One region of the Lysinibacillus sp. G4S2 genome, then DNA from elsewhere that is predicted to be linked to it. Evidence: a T-box and tRNA genes for the amino acid it is inferred to sense, from the RefSeq annotation. Region 1 holds a T-box; the other holds one or more tRNA genes.
What was found. A T-box is a leader RNA that pairs with one kind of tRNA and senses whether it is charged. The one in region 1 lies ahead of argS (arginine--tRNA ligase), so its partner is inferred to be a tRNA-Arg.

Region 1 (11,578 bases):
GCTCCACCAGCAAACGGTTGATTGCTAGTGCCAAACCAGGCAAGCTGTTTCATCACACTTGAGAGAAGTAATACATTCGGATTATCTTCTAAACCTGGTGTATAGATAGTCTGCATTCGTGAAAGCTGGTACGGTTTTAATGGTGCCAACATTAAGTAGCTGATTAATGCTACAAATAGGAAACTAAATGCTACGGTAACTGTTAGCTTTTGCTTGCGAGAAAAGCTACTAGCATAAAATAATGTCGCTATAATCGCTGTATACGTACATAATAGTGAAATATCTGACAATCGCATGTAGTAGTATGCACCGATAAAATAAAGAATGAGTAGCAACCATAGTGATTTTTTTTGTTTAGCGAAAAACCCAGCAAACGCAATTAAAAAGAGAGGCAACGTCATCCAACCTTTTAGTTCAAGGGGACCTGCTTTAAAAAAGGTCACACCATTAATCATTCCATTACCATTTAAGATAATAAGAAATAAAAGACATGCAAGTACATAAATAAGCGTGGAATAGCGTTCAAGCTTGCGAAAATCGAGTCGCATGAATAAAATCGCCACCGCAATGCCCCCAATAACAATTACGACATTACGGATGATAAAATCTCGTAACGCGAGTTCAGCAGGCAGGAGCGGTAAGAAGCTACACATTGCTGCCAGCACAAATGGAATAACGAGTAGCCAATCGATTTTCGGTTGATGAATCTGATTAAGTGAGACACCGAGATTTGTAGCATTGCCCATTTCATGCACAGCCTGTTGTTCCGCATCAATATCGCTATAGCCCTTTTTCTGCCAAGCCTGCTTTGATTTCGCTAAATGATACGTCAACTCCTTTTCAACAGCATCATGCGCATCCTTGTTACGAATATGTCCCTTAACATGTTGAATAAATTCTTTAATCGTTCGCATAGCACATCTCCTTCAGTAATTGCTGAAGAGAAGGGAGCTTTTCTGTTTCTTTATTAAGTTTTGTCAGCAGTTTAATGCCCTTATGTGAAAGAACATAACGCTTTTCGTTCTCGTGCCACTCGCTTACGACAAGTTGCTGCTGCTCAAGGCGATGCAGCGATGCATAAATCATCCCTTCATTGAAATGAACTACGTCTTTGTTTTTTGTATAAAGTAGTTGTGTAATCTCATAACCTGTGCGCATCGTTTGTAGCAGCGGTAACAGCACCTGATCCGAAAGTTCCTCGTGCATACCTTTGCGCACAGCTTCTCGATGCTTTTCTGTAAATTGCACTTTTTGAAATTGATTTTTCATGGCTTGTTTAAAACGTGTTTCCGTCAAATGGATTCCCTCCTAACGCTTTTTGTAATAAAGCTCGAGCCTTACGAAGTCTTGTTTTCACCGTATTTTTATTCAAAGATAAAATGCTGGCAATCTCCTGAATCGAGTACTCCTCAAAATAATAAAAGTAAATAAGTTCACGATATTTTACGGGGAGTGCCATCACGAGGTCAAACAGCGCATCATCTTCACTATGTTGAACGACCTGTTCTAGTAAATCACCAGTTTCCAATGTTTCCGCTAACACATTTGTTTCGATAACATCGACGTTTTTCTTGTACCAGCTCTTTATATAGTCCTTTGAATGATTGATGGCAATACGCCACAACCATGTCTTCAAACTTGATTTACCCTGGTAGCTTGAAAGGGCCTTATAGCACTTAATAAAAATCTCTTGCGTTAAATCCTCTGCAAGTGCAGCATCATGTACATATGTATAAACAAGCTGTAACACCTCTTGACCATAATCTGTCATAAGCTCTTCGATTACCTGATCTCGTGATAATCCGCTTACTTGCATTGTTTCTTCCATCTTCATCCCTCCTTACCTGTTCATTCATTAGACGATTGCCAAATAGTACCGGTTTTATTTTTGCAAAAATCCAGGTGTGTTGATTAACCATTTTTATCCACCCTAATAAATAGAAGGATCTGATTTCCGCTACGGACTACTCGCTTTGTTGCGAGCGAGTAGCCCTACGCTACAAACTCTTCATCATAAAATGTGGTTGATTTCTTTGATAGAAAGAGTTTGGTTTCGATAAAAGCCCAAATAGTTTCGATAAAATGAGATTTTGTTTCGATAAAAGCTCAAATAGTTTCGATAAAGAGCGATTTAGTTTCGATAAATCTTCAAAGTATTCCTATAAAACGAACGAAAGTAGCTTTAGCGATTCTGTTTTGGGGCTCGACACAAAATAGCAACAAGAAAAACCCTTTCATCGATCAATAATAAACCTATTTTTTCCTAATCAACACGCCTGATAAAAATCACTATTTATTGGATCATCACCAAAAGTTGTGGATGACGTTTTTTTAAATATATGGGCTGTATATTAGTTGACCTTCGTTCCGACTGGGCGACTCCTTGGGGATCAGCGTCGAGGGCACTGAAAAAGTGGTTAGATAAAGGAAGTAGCGAATTTTTTCTCTACTTCCTTTTCTTTTTCATCTATAATTATTAGTATACTGTTCATTTTAGGTGGTGCTTTTTATGCTTTCCAAACAAGAAACGCTTGCTCTTAGTCCTCATATGGCAATCTATGATTTAGTTGTGCCAAAAGATAATATGCTTCGTCAAATGAAGGAATTAATTGATTTTACTTTTGTTTTAGAGGAATTAGAGACTAAATATTGTCTAGATAATGGTCGTTACGCTATTTCACCTATTCGTATGTTCAAATATTTATTACTTAAGGCAATTTATGATATTTCTGATGTTGATGTAGTAGAACGTTCTAAATATGATATGTCCTTTAAATATTTTTTAGATATGGCACCAGAAGAAGGTGTTATTGAGGCAAGTTCTTTAACAAAATTCCGTCGATTACGTTTACAAGATGTCCAATTGTTAGATTTACTCATTCACAAAACCGTAGAACTAGCTATTGCACAGGGTGTTTTAAAAAGTAAAACATTGATTGTAGACGCAACACATACGAAGGCACGCTACCAACAGAAGTCCCCGAAAGAGTTTTTACAAGAGAAATCAAAACAGGTACGAAAAGCCGTGTATCAATTCGATGAAACAATGAAATCAAAATTTCCCACTAAACCGACTTCTCAAGATATCCAAAAAGAAGTGGACTATTGTCACCAAGTCATTCAAATAATAGAAGAAAATAAGGCTATTGCTCAAATACCAAGTGTACAAGAAAAAGTAAATGTCCTCAAAGAAGTTATTGAAGATTATGAGCTTAAAATAAATTACTCAGCTGATCCTGATGCACGTGTCGGTTATAAATCTAAAGAGAATCCTTTCTTTGGTTATAAAACACATTTGGCAATGAGTGATGAAAGACTTATAACAGCAGTAGTTGTAACAACAGGTGAAAAAAGTGACGGGAATTATTTACAAGAGCTAGTAGAGAAGAGTGAGCAAGCAGGCATAGAAGTGAACACCATTCTTGGAGATACAGCGTATTCTGGTAAAGAGAATTTATTATACACAAAAAAGAAAGAGATTCAACTCATTTCAAGGCTACATCCTGTTATTACGAACGGTCAACGGAAGCAAGAAAGTAAGTTTGAGTTTAATAAAGATGCCGATTTATATGTGTGCCCTGCTGGACATTTAGCAAAGAGTAAAAGTATTAAAAAGCGTAAGAATTCCACGCAAAATACACAATTAAAATATTTCTTTGATATAGAAAAATGTAAAGTTTGTCCTTTAAAAGAAGGGTGTTATAAAGAAGGAGCGAAAACAAAAAGTTATTCAGTTTCTCTTCTGTCAAATGAACACATAGAACAAGAAGTGTTTCAGGAAACGGAATCCTTTAAACAATTGGCAAAAGAACGCTATAAAATCGAAGCAAAGAATAGTGAAATAAAAAACAGACACGGGTATAATCAAGCAAACGCCACGGGTCTATTTGGTATGCAAATACAAGCAGCCGCAACGCTATTTGTCGTGAATATGAAGAGAATTTTAAAACTAATGAACGAAAAAAGCAAAGAATAATGAAAGAAATCGGACGACCCCTTCCTAAAAAAGGATGAAATGGCGCCCGATATTTTTTTTGAGTTAAAAAATTTTAATTTTGATGAGTTTTTCAGTGCCCTCGATCAGCGTCACAGATGAGACCCTGGAGCGAGCAACGCGAGTGAAGCGGCTCATCGGACGCCCCCAGGAAGCTCTGCTCTGCGCGAAAGCGAAGCGGCAGCGGCAAATGTTTTATCTGCGCGAAAGCGAAGCGGCAGCGGCAAATGTTTTCTGTAGCGAAAGCAAAGCGACAGCTACAAAGCGCCCAGTCGGAACGGAAATCAACCACACGTTTTGGTGAAGAGCCTATTTATTTGAAATTAAATTAATAATAGGAAAGTATTGCGCTTTTTAATTATTACAAATAGACGGTTGACTTTAAATAGCAGCTCATGTAAAATATTTCAAAATCACAGTTAAATTCGATGAAAAAGAGAGTAGTTTATGGTGCTACTGGAAAGCGAATTAGGGACGGTGTGAGCCTAATGCAGAAACCATAAATGAAACGCACTTTGGAGAAGGTTCTCGAATGAGTAGTAGAGAATATCGGGGAGTCACCTCGTTAACAATGGAAAGTGGTCATATTTTATGGCAACTAGAGTGGTACCACGGGAAAACTATGCTCTCGTCTCTATTTTAGAGACGAGGGCTTTTTTATCTTCATTCAGCAGAAAACTCTTATTTCTAAAGGTAAGAGATGAAAAGGGGATGTGGTTCCTTTTCAGTGAGTTTCCAAACCCCTACTGAATGAAGATAAAGCCTCTGTGCGGATGTTACGGATTTTGAAAGGAATAAATTGTGCGGGCACTATTCAAAATCCGGACGCAATTACGCCAAGACGAAATTAATTATATATTGGGAGGAGAAAAAACATGTATAAACAAATCGCGAAAAGTATAGCTGAGGCATTGAATAACGAACTGACGTTTAATGAAATTCAAAATTTACTGGAGAAACCGAAAAATTTGGACTTAGGGGATGTGGCATTTCCATGCTTTACACTAGCTAAAAAATTAAGAAAATCCCCGCACACAATCGCTGTCGATATTCAAAACAATTTACGCTGTGACTTCATACAAGAAGTTCAAGTAGTAGCTGGATATGTCAATATATTTTACCATCAGCCAACGATTACTAAACAAGTGCTTAGCCAAATAGTAAAAGAAAAAAACTTATATGGCACCGTACAGGAACCAAAAGGGAATGTTGTTTTGGATTTTTCTTCACCTAATATAGCGAAGCCATTTTCCTTGGGCCATTTACGTTCTACAGTAATCGGTAATGCTTTGGCAAACATTGCCGAGAAAAATGGCTATAAAGCAATTCGTATTAATCATTTAGGTGACTGGGGAACACAGTTTGGTAAATTAATTGTTGCCTATAGAAGATGGGGCGATCAACAAACTATTGAAGCTGCTCCAATAGAGGAATTATTAAAAATTTATGTGCAGTTCCATGAAGAAGCGGAAAAGGATGACACACTTAATGAACAAGCACGTGCTGCTTTTAAAGCATTAGAGGATGGGGATGAAGAGGCATTAGCTCTTTGGCAATGGTTTAGAGATGCTTCACTCGTAGAATTCAAGACCATTTATCAACTGCTTGGCATTGACTTTGATTCATTCGCTGGCGAAGCCTTCTACAATGACAAAATGGCTGCTGTTGTGCAAGAGCTGGAAGAAAAAGAGCTGCTTGTAAAATCCGATGGTGCTTATGTCGTTGAAATAGACAATATGCCTCCATGCTTAATAACTAAAACAGACGGTGCTACGCTTTATGCTACTCGTGATTTAGCAGCTGCTATTTATCGTAAACAACAATATGATCCTCAAAAAATATTTTATGTAGTAGGGAATGAACAATCTCTTCATTTTAGCCAACTATTTAAGGTTATTGAGAAGATGGGGTACAATTGGGCAAAAGACTTACAGCATGTGCCTTTCGGGATGATCCTAAAAGATGGTAAAAAAATGTCGACGCGTAAAGGGAAGATTGTTTTATTAGCAGATGTACTGAAGGAAGCGATTACAACGGCGAAGAGAAATATCGAGGAAAAAAATCCAATGCTTGAGCAGAAAGATAGCATCGCACATCAGGTTGGTGTAGGAGCAGTCATTTTTAATGATCTAAAAAATAATCGTCTACATGATATCGAGTTTTCCATTGAGCACATGATGAATTTTGAAGGTGAAACAGGGCCATATATTCAATATACGTATGCTCGTATTTCATCTCTTCTGGAAAAAGCAGATTTCAATAGTAACGAAGTATCTTTCGAAGTATTAGGTGAGCAAGCTTGGCCTGTTATTTTATTACTGGAACAGTTTCCGAAAGTAGTTGTTAACGCTTTTGAGCAAGCGGATCCATCACAAATTGCTAAATATGCCCTACAATTAGCACGTCTATTTAATAAATATTATGCGCAAAATAAAGTATTAGTTGATGACAACCAAAGAAGTTCACGATTGGCATTTTGTCAATGTGTATCTGTTGTTTTAAAAGAATCACTAGCACTGTTAGGAATTGATGCACCTAAACATATGTAGGCACCTATACTTCATCGTGTTAGTTATGTTTTTAATCATTAATTCCAATGAAATTGACCGCAACTAGAAAAAATGGTACAAGGAAATAGTGTGAAATCTGAGGTCTTATCATATTGTTAGACTTTAGTGGGATTTTTCGAAATATATAGAGAGAAGGTTTTTAGAAAATATGAAGAAAAAGCAATGGCGTGTTTCCACGCTACTTGTGATTGTCAGTATTTTTTTCGTTGCGCTCAATATGCGGCCAGCAGTCACAGGAATTGGACCACTATTTAATGTACTTTTAGAGTCACTCCATGTATCCAATACAAAAATGAGCTTTTTAACGTCTATTCCAGTGTTTTGTATGGGGCTCTTTGCACCATTAGCAGTACCATTACAAAAAAAAATTGGAACAAAAACAGCTATTACGATCTTAATAATCATCATTGCATTAGCGAATGGGCTACGCTTTATAAAAGAAAGTTATGGACTACTAGTTGTCACAAGCTTTGCTGCTGGGTTTGCCATAGCGCTTATTGGGCCAATGTTAAATGCCTATATAAAGAAGAAATTCCCGAACCGCTTTACTACAGTTGTAGGTATTTATTCATTTGGTATTGGAACAGGGGCAACATTAAGTGCAGCACTAACAGTAACATTTTATAATCGTTTTCATGAGAGCTGGACAATAGCACTCGGCAGTTGGTCTGTACTAGCAATTATTGCTCTTTTCATTTGGTTACTGACAATACAAAAAGAGCAGGATGAGTTGGCCGAAACAGATGTATCGAGTGAAAATAATGCGCGAAATCCATGGGAAAATGTCCGTGCTTGGACAATTTTAATTTATTTCGGTTTACAAACGTCGTTGTTTTTCTCAATGATGTCTTGGTTAGCACCGATGTTACAGGATAAGGGCTATTCACTAGTCGCTGCAAGTTCTATGCTAACATTTATGTCCATCGTTCAAATGATTGGAAATATTTCTGTTCCTATACTAATGGAGAGATGGTCGAATCGAATCGGTTGGCTTTTCTCTTTAGGAATCCTAGGTATATTCGGCTTTGCGCTACTATGGGTAGGTTCAGGTGCTATGTTGTGGGTTGCGGTATTAATAATAGGTATCGTTTTAAGTGGCTTATTTCCTATTGGACTATTGTTACCATTGGATGAGGCTAGAAATGATGAAGAGGCAAATAGTTGGTCATCAATGGTGCTATCAGGTGGCTTTATGATAAGCGCGATCATCCCTATACTTATTGGCTATTGCTATGATGTCACTGGTAATCATACATTTACCTATGCCATTTTTATGACTTTAATGCTTGGCATTGTAGCTACTACAATTATTTTAAAGAAAAAATAATTTTGAGACATGCGCGAATGTACGGGCATGTCTTTTTTAAATAACATTTTAAGCGTAAATTATAAGGCATTTTTCACATGAAAGCTAAAAAAGAATCGTTTTTTATAGGTATAACGAAATAAATAAAGGGGGTGAGTAGTATTTTCATAATATATAAATTACTATAATATTATTATGTAAACTTGAAACGTATATAAACCTTGTTTATTATAGAGATAGATGTTTAAAGAAAGTTTTGGTGAACGTATGCGGAAACAAATGCTCATTCTTGGAGCAACAGCTGTACTTTTAACAGGCTGTGGAAATGATTCATTGGCTGAAATGTTTCATACTAAAAAGGCCGAGGTAAAATCGGAAAAAGTTGTGAAGAAAAAGGAAGAAAAAATTGTACCAGAAGTAAAAGTAATTGGAGAGAACGGAATCGGTGCAGGGATCATTGTCAAAAAAGAGGACGCAAAGCTTTATATTGTGACAAATGGTGCGCTCGTAGCTTCAAAGCCAGCTGCTCTCGTACAATTTAATAATAATAAGCTTGTGGAAGCCAATGTACACTATATGTCTACAGCATATAATATCGCCATTTTAGAAGTTACATACAACGCATCGGTAAATGTGCCAACCGTATATAACGGGGAATTAAATCAATTAGCTGTTTATGTCGATAGCTTACCGCACGTCATTGAAAAATATAGTGACAGAAAAGCAGCTTATTACATAGATGCAGAACAAAACATACCTTTAGGGAGCCCTGTTCTAGAAGCGGAAAGTGGTGAAATTGTAGGCATCTATTTTAAACGCCAGCTAAACGGTGTTTCACAGCCGTACATATTACCATTTAAAGATATTGTGCAGTTATTGGATGAATGGATTGAAGAGGGTATGAAAACAAGTGAGCGGCTTTCTCAATCAAAAAATTTATATTCATATATAGAACAAGGCGACAAAGAAGCAGTCCAGCAAGCTATTGATCGATATGGAAATAACATTTTTGCTTTTAATGGCGATGAAATAAAGCTGTTTTTAGATAAATTTCATAAGCAATTACAAGCAGCTGTTGAGATTGATGATGCTAGTGTCATGAAACCTTTCGTAGGTATAGACGAATTACAAAGTACATTGGATGGTATGGTTGCGTATTATAAATCCAAACATGCGAAAATACATTTTTCCAATACGACGATTAAAAATATTAAAATAGAAGGGCAAAATATTGTTGTTCGTGCAAAAACGGAATATGTGCTAACGAATGCTGCTGGCCAACAGGCACTTGCGAATTCTATGATGGTATATGAAATAAATAAAAATGAACAAGGCGAATATAAGCTCATTCGTCTAACAACTGAGGAGTGAAAAGTTGGATGGAGCAAGCAAGACAAATGCTACAACATCATTTTGGCTATGATTCATTTCGCAATGGACAAGCACCAATAATAGAACAAACATTACGAGGTCAATCAAGTCTTTGTGTGATGCCAACTGGCGGAGGTAAATCAATTTGCTATCAAATTCCGGCACTGATGCTAGATGGTCTTACAGTCGTCATATCGCCTTTAATTTCTCTAATGCAAGATCAAGTAGAAGCATTACGTGCCGCCAACATTCCGGCCGCGTATATAAATAGCACTTTATCCGTGCAAGAAGTGAATGAAACGATGCAACTTGCGAGTGCAGGATATTTAAAGTTACTTTATATAGCGCCAGAACGATTAGAGAGTGTAACGTTTTTACAAGTATTATCAAATTTATCTGTACCATTAATTGCTGTAGATGAAGCCCACTGTATATCCCAGTGGGGGCATGATTTTAGACCAAGCTACCGAGCGATCCAAAAATTATTTACATTATGGCCCCAAAAGCCAACTGTCCTAGCACTAACGGCAACTGCTACACCAGCTGTTTGTGAAGATATTAGACAATTATTAGATATTGACGAGCAATCTACTGTAATTACCGGCTTTTCGCGTGATAATTTAGCTTTTTCCGTGTTAATTGGTGAAAACAAAGAACGCTACATTAAAAACTATTTAGTGAAAAATAAAAATGAAGCGGGCATTATTTACGCAGCTACTCGAAAAGCAGTAGATGCCATCTATGAGCTTTTAAGTCGTTTGGGAGAATCTGTTGCTAAATATCATGCGGGACTACCAGAGGATATGCGTACATTAGAACAGGAGCGCTTTTTAAAAGACGAGGCGCGCATTATGGTAGCAACCAATGCATTTGGAATGGGAATTGATAAGAGTAATGTACGTTTTGTCATTCATTATCAAATGCCGCGCAATATGGAGAGCTATTATCAGGAAGCAGGCCGTGCAGGACGTGATGGCTTACCGAGTGCTTGTATTTTGCTGTATGCGTCAGGCGATGTCCAAACACAACGCTTTTTAATTGAACAGATGCAGGATGAAGCCCGCATTAAGCAGGAACTAGCGAAGCTGCAAACGATGGTCGATTATTGTCATACAGAAGGCTGTCTACAAAATGCGATCTTAACGTATTTTGGCGAGGTAGCAGGGGCGCCTTGTAGTCGTTGTAGTAATTGTAATGATGGACGAGAAGTCAAAGATGTGACAGTAGATGCACAAAAGGTGTTAGCCTGTGTCGTGAGGATGGGGCAAAAATTTGGCAAGACAATGGTAGCTCAGGTGCTAATTGGCTCCAAAAATCAAAAAATGACGGAGTTTGGCTTCGTAAGGCTATCTACCTATGGCATTTTAAAAGGTCAATATTCCTCGAAGGATGTCTCAAGCTTTATTGAATTTTTAATTGCTGAGAGCTTACTTGCCGTTAAGCACGGCACGTTTCCGACTATTTACGTTTCAGAGGAAGGCAAAGAAGTTCTTATGGGCAATCGAACGGTTATGCGAAAAGAAGCTGTTACTGTACGTAAGATTGTAGACAATGATCCGTTATTTGAGCATTTACGATTATTGCGTAAAGAAATTGCTGATGAAGAAAAGGTACCACCATTTGTTGTGTTCTCTGATAAAACATTACGTGATTTATGCGATAAAAAACCAATGGAGCTTGAAGGATTGCGACATATTAGTGGGATTGGCGAAGTAAAATTCGAAAAATATGGTAAGCGTTTTTTCGATGCCCTTCATTCTTTTTTAGAAACAGTTTAAAGAGAAAAAAAGGAGTGCTTAATTCAACAGAATTAAGCACTCCTTTTAAATTCGAAAAATATAACAAAACGTTATTTCTCCCAAAGCTCGATTAGTCGACCTTCAGGATCTTTAATCCAAATAAACTTTCCAAATTCACTTATTTCTTTTTCCTTCTCAAGAGGAACACCAATATGTTCGAGATGCTTAATAGTTTCGTCTATATCATGTACTTGGAAATTTAACATTACTTGTTGTTCTATTGGAAAATAACTGTCATTTTCGTTAAAGAATGAAAAGACCGTCTCATTTCCTAATTCGGGTTTAATCATAGTTCCATTCCAATTGTCTATTTCCAACTTCAACACTTCACTGTACCATTTTTTGATAACATCAAGATTGTTAGTTCTCCAAAATATCCCCCCGAAACCTTTTATCATCATATCTAGCTCCTGTCGACTTTAAATTTTTTCGTTTTTCGAATTTATGTTTAGTTCCTTCTTCAACTATACCGCTTGAATAGTTTAAGTACAATTTTTCACATCAATCATTTGGGTAGGTTACTTCTTATAAAACGATC
Region 2 (11,578 bases), 1.9 Mb from region 1:
GGATTTAGGGTATTACTGTATTGATAATTTACCACCAGCGTTGCTCACGACATTTTTAACCTTACTCAGGGATTCGGGTAAAAATATTTCACGTATTGCAGCTGTCATGGATATGCGTGGTGGCGACTTTTTTGATTCTCTAATTGGAGCCCTCGACCATATACTTAAAGAAGGCGATACTGTTGCACGAATTTTATTTTTAGATGCAGATGATGCAACTTTAGTTAGACGCTATAAGGAAACAAGACGTGCACATCCATTAGCTGTAAATGGGTTACCGTTAGATGGTATTAAACAGGAACGAAAGCTCTTATCGGAAGTGAAGGGTCGAGCTAAATTTGTCTATAATACATCTAATATGAAGCCCAAAGAGCTACGCGAAAAAATCGTTAAAGAATTTGCCAGTGATGCTGATAATACTTTCTCAGTCAATATCATGTCTTTTGGATTTAAGCATGGTATGCCGATAGATGCAGACTTAGTGTTTGACGTTCGTTTTTTAAAAAATCCATATTATGTAGAAGAGTTACGACATAAAACGGGTTTACAAACTGAGGTATCTTCTTATGTTTTGGCACTTGAAGATACGCAAACACTCATTCAAAAACTAACGGATTTGTTTGAATTTATGATTCCTCTCTATAGACAAGAGGGCAAATCACAACTTGTTATTGCTTTTGGTTGTACTGGAGGACAGCATCGTTCAGTGACATTAACAGAATATTTCGGGGCATATTTAGCTAGTAAGGAAAATACTGTTATCACGCATCGTGACATCAATCGTAGAAAGGATTGAGTGAATGGGAAAGAAGCGAACAAAGCTTGTTGTAATAGGTGGTGGTACAGGGCTTTCTACTTTATTACGAGGGCTCAAGCACCACCCATTTGAAATTACTGCAATTGTGACAGTAGCTGATGACGGTGGTTCTTCAGGACGCTTACGGGATGACTATGATATCCCACCACCTGGTGATGTTCGTAATGTTATCGCAGCTTTATCGGATGTTGAACCGCTTGTAGAGCAAATGTTTCAATATCGATTTTCAGCATCAGAAGATTTAAGTGGGCATTCATTAGGTAATTTAATGCTGACTGCTTTAACAGACATTACTGGGGATTTTAACCATGCTATTAGTGAAATGGGAAAGGTTTTAAAGGTCCATGGTCGCGTTATACCAGCAGCTAATAAAAAGATAAATTTACATGCAGAGCTTGAGGACGGTTCAGTAATTGAAGGTGAATCTAAAATTCCGATGGCAACAAAACGAGTTAGTCGTGTTTTTTTAGTACCTGAAAACGTGAAACCGTTACCAGAGGCTATTCGAGCAATCTATCGTGCTGACTATATTTTAATTGGTCCGGGAAGTTTATATACAAGTATTATTCCAAACCTTCTTGTAAAAGGAATTGGGGAGGCTGTTGTAAAAGCTAAGGGAAGAAAAATATACGTTTGTAATTTAATGACTCAAAAAGGTGAAACTATTTCCTATACAGCAGGTGACCATGTTAAAGCTTTATACAAGCATGTTGGAGATTCCTTTATAGATTCTATTTTGGTGAATGATGTAAAACTACCTCATCCTGTAAAAGAGCTTTATAAGGAAGAATGTGCGGAGCCAGTGACATTTGACGTTGCAAAGCTTGAAAGTATGGGATTAGAGGTTATTAAACGAGATATTGCTACGATTCGTTCAGACGGAACGGTTCGTCATAATGCAGCAAACGTTGCAAAATGGCTTGTAGATTACGCAAATATCTATAAGCAAACAGAAAGTGAACCAATAATAGAATCATAAAGCGCTATTTGTATATGATAAGATGGACATATACATAGAACTAAAGGTTGAAAGGAGGGCGTGATATGTCTTTTGCTTCTGAAACCAAAAAGGAATTAACCCAAATAGAAGCGGACAATCATTGTATGAAAGCAGAAGTATCTGCCCTAATTCGTATGAATGGTTCATTATCCTTTGCTAATAAACAGTTAAGCTTAGACGTACAAACTGAAAACGCTGCAATCGCAAGAAGACTTTATACGATTATGAAAAAGATGTATCCATATAATGTAGAGTTACTTGTTCGAAAAAAAATGCGTTTGAAAAAAAATAACGTATACATTTGCCGTGTAAGAGAAGGTGCACGTGAGCTACTAATTGATTTAGAAATCATCTCAGACGACTTTCAATTTAATCATACTATTTCTCGAAAGCTCATTGAAAAGAGTGGCCAAAAAAGAGCGTATTTACGAGGCGCATTTTTAGCAGGTGGCTCTGTCAACAATCCAGAAACATCAGCCTACCATTTAGAAATTTATTCATTATATAAAGAGCATGGCGAAGCTTTAATGGATTTGATGAACGAATTTGAGTTGAATGCAAAAACAATTGAACGAAAAAAAGGCTTTGTTACCTATTTAAAAGAAGCAGAAAAAATTTCTGATTTTCTTAATATTGTTGGCGCTCATCAAGCAATGATGAAATTTGAAGACGTTCGTATATTGCGAGACATGAGAAATAGTGTTAATCGCATTGTCAACTGTGAAACTGCAAACTTAAATAAAACAATAGGTGCAGCATTACGTCAGGTAGAGAATATTCGTTTTATTGAAAACTCAATAGGCCTAGATCAATTGCCTGAAAAACTTCGTGAAATTGCACGATTACGAGTAGAATATCAAGATGTAACGCTAAAAGAACTTGGTGAAATGGTATCAAGTGGAACGGTTAGTAAATCAGGTGTCAATCATCGATTACGGAAAATCGATGAAATTGCCGATGCTTTAAGACGTGGTGAAAAAATTGGTGGTTAAATTTTCATACTTTTCAGGTATGAATGTCATGCGTAATCACGTATTGTTCTTTAGCTAGTAAGTGAGGTAAGATAAAACTAATAAAATGAACGGTAGTAAAGGGGAGTTTTGAGAATGACCGAGAGAAGAGTCCATGTAAAATTAAAATTAGGACTACAAGCTAGACAAGCAGCGCTATTTGTACAAGAAGCAAATCGTTTTAGCGCAGATATCTTTCTTGAGAAAGACGAGAAAAAAGTAAATGCTAAATCCATTATGGGTGTTATGAGCTTAGCCATCGCAAAAGGAACAGAGGTTGTTCTAAGCAGTGATGGTAACGACGCTGAGCAAGCGGTTACAGCATTGGCAGCACTAATCGAAGAAGAAGATTAAAAAACATATAATGCAAAGAGACTGTCCAAGACGTAAAACTTACATCTTGGGCAGTTTTTTTGCTCTTCCACATTGAAAAAACAGGTCCCATCCTATTTGTACAATCTAAAATGAAGGTCAATGCTATGCCACTTCAATCGTCGAGGTGATGGATAGAAAGGGAAAAGTTGCGGATAGAAAGTTAAAGCGACGGGTAGAACAATCGAAGCGAAGGAAAGAAAAGGCCGGAGAAGGCAAGGCGAAGGAGGCAAAGTGAAGGAAAGAAAAGGCCGCGGCGGATAGAAGAGTCGAAATGATGGATAGAAAGGGAAAAAACGTGGATAGAATGGCCAAAAACGTGGATAGAATGGCCAAAAACGTGGATAGAAAGACCAAAATCGTGGATAGAAAAGCCGAAAACGTGGATAGAAAAGCCGAAGTGCCGGATAGAAGGGCCAAAGCGAGGGAAAGAAAAGGCCGCGGCGGATAGAAGAGCCGAAATGATGGATAGAAAGGCCAAAAACGTGGATAGAAGGGCCAAAAACGTGGATAGAAAAGCCGAAATGCCGGATAGAAGGGCCAAAGTGAAGGAAAGAAAAGGTCGCGGCGGATAGAAGAGCCGAAATCGTGGATAGAAAGGGAAAAAACGTGGATAGAAGGGCCAAAAACGTGGATAGAAGGGCCGACGTGACGGATAGAAGGGCCAAAGCGAGGGAAAGAAAAGGCTCGAAGCGATGGAAAGAGCTAACAGAGTGACGGAAAGAAATCCAAGCGACGGAAAGAATCATCCAAGCGACGGATAGAACTATCGGAGCGACGGAAAGAGCCGCCAGAGCGACGGATAGAAATTAAAGTGACGGAAAGAACTATCCAAGCGACGGAAAGAATCATCCAAGCGACGGATAGAACTATCAAAGCGACGGAAAGAGCCGCCAGAGCGACGGATAGAAATTAAAGCGACGGAAAGAACTATCCAAGCGACGGAAAGAATCATCAAAGTGACGGATAGAACAATCGCAACGACGGAAAGAGCCGCCAGAGTGACGGATAGAAATCAAAGCGACGGATAGAAATTAAAGTGACGGAAAGAACTATCCAAGCGACGGAAAGCGCCGCCAGAACGACGGATAGACCTATCGCAACGACGGATAAAACATCCCAACATTATATGTAGAACCAAAAAAGACATCTCAGAAATAATAAATCTGAGATGTCCTTATTTTTATTTACGGTCGCTACGATCCATAATATGGTCGATTAAGCCGTATTCTTTTGCACGCTCAGCAGTCATGAAGTTATCGCGATCTGTATCTCTTGAAATAACTTCAAGCGGTTGACCCGTGCGTTCTGATAAAATACCATTTAATTTTTCACGTAAGAATAAAATACGTTTTGCAGCGATTTCGATTTCAGTTGCTTGACCTTGTGCTCCGCCAAGAGGTTGGTGAATCATTACTTCAGCATTCGGTAATGCGAAGCGTTTACCAGGTTCACCTGCAGCAAGTAGGAAAGCACCCATAGATGCTGCCATACCAATACAAATTGTTTGTACTTTCGGCTTGATGATTTGCATTGTGTCATAAATTGCCATACCAGCAGTGATAGATCCACCTGGTGAGTTAATGTAAAGAGAGATATCTTTATCTGGATCTTCTGCTTGTAGGAATAGAAGTTGAGCAACAATTGAGTTAGCAACATTGTCGTCAATTGCACTTCCTAATAGGATAATACGGTCTTTTAGTAGTCGTGAATAGATGTCATACGCACGTTCACCACGACTTGTTTGTTCAATAACTGTAGGAATTAAATTCATGTTAAATCCTCCTTAAAAAACTAAATTCGAATACTTTTGCTGAAAAACATCCGTTGTGTTTCAGCTGTATCCTTATCATACACATTATAGTCAGGGAAGGTCAAATATTAACCCTGTTAAAGTGAAATAAATTAAATAAAAAATGGATCGATACAAAAATCTGATCTTGCTTAAAAAGTATTGCGAAGTACGGGCGACGAAAAGGCTCAGGCAACGTCTGCCTAAAGCGTCCGGTCGTAGTCATGCGCGGTCAACTATATATTTTGGTGAAGAGCCTAAAAAAAATTAAAATCTTTTGCATTCTATAGTTGAATTATGAGCAATAGGTTTGTATAATTGATAAGGTCATAAGTTAAAGTACAGTACACTATTTTGCAGGTATGCTTCAAATGAGGATTATCTACATCATGCTTTTCATAAAGCCTAGAGTGAGTACTTTTTTTTTGTGGTCTTAATTGCCCTCGTGGTGTAATGGATAACACGTAAGATTCCGGTTCTTGCACTGGGGGTTCGATTCCCTCCGAGGGCGCCATTTTACTGATTAATTGATTTATTTTTATAGCTCATTCTCCTAATAAGTAGTTTAGCAGCCTGCTTAGTGGAGAAGAGGGGAAAATAATGGGAATACTATCTAGTTAGCATTATTCCCGTATGTGTTCCTTTCAAACCTTCAAAAAAGCAACAACTCCAAATTATTTTTTAGTGAACATACTGTACGTGAAGACTAGTGTACTAGTCGGAAAAAAGAATCCTATCTGAGGGGATTCTTTTTTTTTTGCCAAAAAACATCTACCTTGGGCATAGTTCTGATATGTATAAATATACATTTTAGGTTAGATTTCCGTTTATTAATGCCGTTTTCTGCTAAAAAACCCAAACGAAATAAATTTTTATGAAAAAATAATTACTTTTATACAGAATGTTATTGTCTAAAGAGAATAATGTCACTATAATTGACCTAATAGTCTAAAGTTTCCGAATTGACTAAAATATTAAGTGTGTTTCGGAAAACAATCGAATTAGGGGGAGTAGCTATGAAAAAAAGTTTATCTATGTTACTTGTGGTCGTCGCAGCATTTGCAATAGTTTTAGCAGGTTGTGGCGCAAAAGAAAAGACATCATCTGGTAGCGAGCCATCCGAAGGTGAAAGTGGTAAAAAAGTTTATAAGGTAGGAACAGAAGCTACTTTTGCACCATTCGAATCGCTTGATGATAAAGGTAATGTTGTAGGAATTGATGTCGATATTTTAAAGGCGATTGCTGATGAAATGGGATTTGAAGTGGAATGGCAAAATATTGGTTGGGAGCCTGTATTCCAAACAATTAAGAATGGTGAAACAGATATCGGTGCATCTGGGATAACTATTAATAAAAAGCGTAAAGAGTCATTTGACTTTACTGAGCCATATTATGAATCTCAATTAGTAATCGTTGTAAAGGAAGATTCAAAGATTAAATCTTTAGATGATTTAAAAGATAAAAAGATTTCGGTACAAATTAATGCTACTGGTCATGAAGCTGCTAAAAAGCTTCAAGGTGAATCAAGTACAAATATTATGGCATTTGAAACCCAACCAATTGCTATTCAAGAGATGCTAAATGGAAACGTAGACGCAACAATTGGTGATAATGCGGTAGTTTATGAATATATTAAGGCACATCCAAAAGAAAAGCTTAAAGTAGTTAAAGATGACGCATTTGAAAAAGAATATTATGGATTTATGGTTCAAAAAGGGAATAAAGAGCTGTTAAACCTATTAAATGAAGGTCTGAAAAAAATTAAAGAAAACGGTAAATTAAAAGAAATTACAGGAACAGAATTTAAGTAATAATAAATACATGATGCCACTAGTATAGTTATGCTAGCGGCTCATTTATTTTCATATAGCAAAATGTTATTGTAGCGAAAGCAAATCGGCAGCTACAGCTACAAATGTTCTCTGTTGCGAAAGCAAAGCGACAGCAACAAATGTTCTCTGTTGCGAAAGCAAAGCGACAGCAACAATTACGCCAATGCGAAATTGATTTTTGATGGAATTAAAAGGGGAAGTGGGGTTTTCGGATGGACATCTTTGACTTACGCTGGGACATAGTCTGGAACTACCGTGATATGTTTATACGTGGTATTGGTGTGACGCTAATTTTAACGCTCAGTGGTTATTTTGGCGGAATTCTTTTAGGGCTATTTTTAGGACTTGGAAAATTATCGACTAGAAAATGGATTTATTGGCCATGTAAACTGTACGTAGATTTATTTCGTGGGACACCGATGCTTGTACAAATTTTATTAATTCACTTAGCGGTGATACCGACTATTTTTGGACATTCATTAGGCTATATGGTGTCAGGGATTACGGCGCTTATTTTAAACTGTGCGGCATACAATGCAGAGATTTTCCGTGCGGGAATTCAAAGTATTGCTAAAGGACAAATGGAGGCAGCTCGTTCTCTTGGCTTAACACATAACCAAGCGATGCGAAAAGTCATTTTACCACAAGCTTTTAGACGAATGATTCCGCCGTTAGGTAATGAGTTTATTGCTTTATTAAAAGACTCATCTTTAGTAACCGTTATTGCGGCTCCAGATATTTTATATGCAAGTAAAGTAGTAGCAGGAGCGAGCTTCCGTTTCTGGGAACCATATATTGTTGCAGCAGTATTATATTTAATTTTAACGTATGGTGTAACAAAGATTGTAGCATTTATTGAAAAGCGATTTAGTAATAGCTATGTCCCTCGTAAGACAGAAGGGCGGGAAGCACGATGATTAAAATTGAAAATTTACACAAATATTTCGGCAAATTGGAAGTATTAAAAGGTATTGATTATGAAATTCAAGAAAAGGAAGTTGTTTGTGTAATTGGCCCTTCAGGTTCGGGGAAAAGTACATTTTTACGTTGCATTAATATGTTAGAAGAAGTAACAGATGGTGCCATTTATATCGAGAATGTGAAGATTAATGATCCGAAAACAAATATTAATGCGATACGAGCTGAAGTGGGTATGGTGTTTCAACAATTTAATTTATTCCCACACATGACAGTTATAGATAATGTGACGATGGCTCCGATGCAAATCCGTAAAATGGGTAGGGCAGAAGCGGAAGCACTTGGACATGAGTTGTTGAAAAAGGTCGGTCTTGATAGTAAGGCTTATAACTACCCTGAGCAGCTTTCTGGTGGTCAGCAGCAACGTGTTGCCATTGCTCGTGCTTTAGCGATGAAACCAAAGGCCATGTTATTTGATGAACCTACTTCGGCACTTGATCCCGAAATGGTAAAAGAGGTACTAGATGTTATGAAAAATCTAGCCGCTGAAGGAATGACGATGATTGTTGTGACACATGAAATGGGCTTTGCTCGTGAAGTTGGAGATCGTGTTGTCTTTATGGATGGTGGCTATATTGTTGAAGAGGGAACACCTAAGGAACTTTTTGGTAATCCTCAAAACGAACGAACGAAAGCATTTTTAGGGAAAGTTTTATAGTTCATTAAACAAGAGCAGTCTCTTTGTGATAGACATCACAGTAGAGACTGCTCTTGTTTTTATAATTAATGAAGGGGATTTGTTGTAGTGTCGTATGCACTAAGCATCGTTTGCATATCCTGTTGAGAATATTGTGGTACTTGATAGTAGCCGTGCATATTTTGGTAAATAGATAATTCGTATGCCATTTCGATGCAGTTGGGAATACTATCTGCAACAACGCGTCGAACTACAGGGTTTGTAGTTTCCGTTGCCGCTGCGGTCATACATTTTGCTGCCCCTTTTTGAGCCCCTAATAGGAAGCCAGAAATTGCTTCATCGTTGAGTTCACTTGCATTTTGCATCGGTTTTTTAGGCTGGCCAGGATTTAATCCAAATTTAAAATTATTGCCTGTCTCCATTTGATAGCGACCTGTAGGAACAGAAGGATCATGACCTGTTTTAAATGATTCCACAATAGTATTGTACATACCTAATGTGAAATTATATTGACGATCCAAAATGCTAAGTAATTCAGGGTCCTTAATATGTGGACGTAAAACAATGGATTGATTCATACCAGCAATGATTTCGCCAATTGTTTCATGCATGTCCATTAGTTCATGCCCACCATGATTTAGGCTTTGTTGTTGGTTGAATGATGATGTTTGGTTTGATGATTCGTTATGAAACGATTGTGACAAAAAAAGCGCCTCCTCAATATCATAGTTTGTTACAGTACTAAGTATGGCATTTTAGACAAATTTCATACGGCAATAAAGTATTTGCATATATGTAGAATAAAGATGTTTTTTACTGTTGGTATAGAAAAGAAGACGAAGGAGGTTGTAAATTGAAAAAAATATTTGGACCTATAGGGATTATCGTTATTATTCTTGTTGTATTGGCCTTACTATTTATTCCAAAATACAATAGCCTTGTAACAGCCGAAGAAAGTGTTGATTCAAAATGGGCTCAAGTCGAAAATCAGCTACAACGTCGCTATGATTTGATTCCGAATATAGTAGAATCTGTTAAAGGATACGCTAATCATGAGAAGGAAGTTATTACTAGCATTACAGAGGCACGTGCACAAATGGGGAGTGCACGTAGTCCAGAGGAACAGGCGGTAGCCAATGATGCATTGAACGGGGCACTTAGTCGATTGCTAGTAGTCGTTGAAAATTATCCAAATTTAAAGGCAGATGCGAATTTCCGTCAATTAATGGATGAATTAGCTGGAACAGAAAACCGCTTAGCTGTTGCTCGAGAAGACTACAACAATGAAGTGCAGACTTTTAATAAATCGGTCAAACGTTTCCCAGGAAATCTAATTGCAGGAATGTTTGGCTTTGAAAAGAAAGAATACTTCAAAGCAGCTGCGGGAGCTGAAAAGGCACCATCTATAGATTTTAGCAATTCAGGTAAACAATAATGAAACGTTTTATCGCACGATTTATAATCATTTGTTCCATGTGTATTTTATCTATAAAGGTTGCCAATGCAGCAATGCCTGCACCGATGAAAAATACGTATATTCATGATTTTGCTAATGTTTTGTCTGCTTCGGTGAAGAAAGAGCTTGATCGTTTTTCAGAGCAGCTAGACAAAGGCACCGGTGCTGAAATTATGATCGTAACTGTAGATAACATGAATGGCCAAGAACCAAAAATGTATGCTACAAAAATGATTCGTTCGTGGGGCATTGGTGATAAAGAAAAAAATAATGGTGTCTTAATATTAGCAACATTTGGGCAAGGTGAAGGCAATAATGATGTCGTCATTGCTGTAGGTCAAGGTCTCGAAGGAGCATTACCAGATGGCAAGCTGGGACGCATTTTAGATACAGCATTTTATCCAAATGCAAGTGCTGGAAATATTGATAAGGCATTTAAAGCAACGTATGCTGAAGTATTTCAAACTGTCGCACAAGAATACAATTGGGATGGAGAGCTACCTGAAAAGAATGTTGACGATGAAGAAATGCCGACGTGGATGTTTATTTTACTCGTTATTATAGTACTTATTATTTATACATTTATGTCAAATGGTAGGGGAAGAGGACCTCGTTCAGGTGGACGTGGCGGTTTTCCTGGTGGTTTTGGTGGCGGTTCTGGAGGTAGTGGCTTTGGTGGATTCGGAGGAGGCTCATCTGCTGGTGGTGGTGCAAGTCGGAAATTTTAATGAATTCTTTGTATCTAAAGTGAGCTGTTTATTTCAGTTCGCTTTTTTTATAGGATTAAAAGAGAAATTTTATGGCACATCATCAAAAGTTGTGAATGATATTTGTTAAAAAGTATGCCATGAGCCAATTTTAATTAAATATAATCAGGTGTATTGATTGGCAAAAAAATAGGTTTATTGACGATAAAGGATTTTTTGGTGCTATTTTGCTAATATATTCCCATTTTTAACTGATTGTAGTGTAGGGCTACTCGACCGCCAGCAGGAAAGCGAGTAGCCTGTAGAGGAAATTAGCCACTTATCTGGCTCATCACTAATAGTTGTGGATGACATTTTTAAAAATATACGCTCTGTATATTAGTTGATCTTCGTTCCGACTGGGCGACTCCTTGGGGATTAGCGTCACAGATGAGACCCTGGAGCGAGCATGTAGAGGAACGAAAACTAAGAGCATCACATCCTGGATTTATAGAAACAAAATCGCTCTTTATCGAAACTATTTGAGCTTTTATCGAAACAAAATCTCATTTTATCGAAACTTTTTGGGCTTTTATCGAAAAACAAGCTCTTTCTAGCAAAGAAATCAACCACACGTTATGGTGATCAGCCTCTTATCTGAAATATTATCAATTATTGACAAAAGGACTAAAATTGTTATAATTTCATTGTATCGACAAACGATATAACGTGTACTGATATAAGGAGGAAACATTTTGAAAAAAAGATTTTTATCAGCATCATTAGCAATTATTTTAACATCATCTGTAGTTATTCCTGTATCTATGCAGGAAGTGCGCGCTGCCAATGAAACTAGCAGTCAAGTAGAAGTAAAAGCGGAACAACTATCTGCAAAGGAGTTTCTAGATTTAGCTGTCACAACTCTAACATTCCAGCATGGCTCAGAGACAATGCGTAAACAAATCATTGATCAGTGGGTAAAAGGCGAAGAATTAAAA

Region 2: it encodes a tRNA-Arg, which carries the amino acid that the T-box ahead of argS (arginine--tRNA ligase) is inferred to sense. The anticodon was not compared.

Annotation. Positions count from the first base shown of each region.
Region 1 is NZ_JAUCFJ010000002.1:2,672,526-2,684,103, forward strand. It holds gene QUF91_RS13805 (FtsW/RodA/SpoVE family cell cycle protein) at 1-914, opposite strand, end outside; gene QUF91_RS13810 (helix-turn-helix transcriptional regulator) at 901-1,296, opposite strand; gene QUF91_RS13815 (sigma-70 family RNA polymerase sigma factor) at 1,277-1,828, opposite strand; gene QUF91_RS13820 (IS1182 family transposase) at 2,510-3,976, shown strand; gene QUF91_RS13825 (hypothetical protein) at 4,071-4,298, shown strand; T-box leader at 4,414-4,633, shown strand; gene argS (arginine--tRNA ligase) at 4,870-6,543, shown strand; gene QUF91_RS13835 (MFS transporter) at 6,713-7,891, shown strand; gene QUF91_RS13840 (TcaA NTF2-like domain-containing protein) at 8,138-9,241, shown strand; gene recQ (DNA helicase RecQ) at 9,250-11,019, shown strand; gene QUF91_RS13850 (VOC family protein) at 11,091-11,438, opposite strand.
Region 2 is NZ_JAUCFJ010000002.1:4,543,209-4,554,786, reverse strand. It holds gene rapZ (RNase adapter RapZ) at 1-796, shown strand, start outside; gene QUF91_RS23255 (gluconeogenesis factor YvcK family protein) at 801-1,796, shown strand; gene whiA (DNA-binding protein WhiA) at 1,862-2,809, shown strand; gene QUF91_RS23245 (HPr family phosphocarrier protein) at 2,924-3,181, shown strand; gene QUF91_RS23240 (hypothetical protein) at 3,474-3,650, shown strand; gene QUF91_RS23235 (hypothetical protein) at 3,905-4,075, opposite strand; gene QUF91_RS23230 (hypothetical protein) at 4,072-4,218, opposite strand; gene QUF91_RS23225 (hypothetical protein) at 4,215-4,340, opposite strand; gene clpP (ATP-dependent Clp endopeptidase proteolytic subunit ClpP) at 4,383-4,973, opposite strand; tRNA gene QUF91_RS23215 (tRNA-Arg) at 5,431-5,505, shown strand; gene QUF91_RS23210 (basic amino acid ABC transporter substrate-binding protein) at 6,008-6,802, shown strand; gene QUF91_RS23205 (amino acid ABC transporter permease) at 7,036-7,740, shown strand; gene QUF91_RS23200 (amino acid ABC transporter ATP-binding protein) at 7,737-8,459, shown strand; gene QUF91_RS23195 (spore coat protein) at 8,525-9,142, opposite strand; gene QUF91_RS23190 (LemA family protein) at 9,292-9,873, shown strand; gene QUF91_RS23185 (TPM domain-containing protein) at 9,873-10,622, shown strand; gene QUF91_RS23180 (S9 family peptidase) at 11,336-11,578, shown strand, end outside.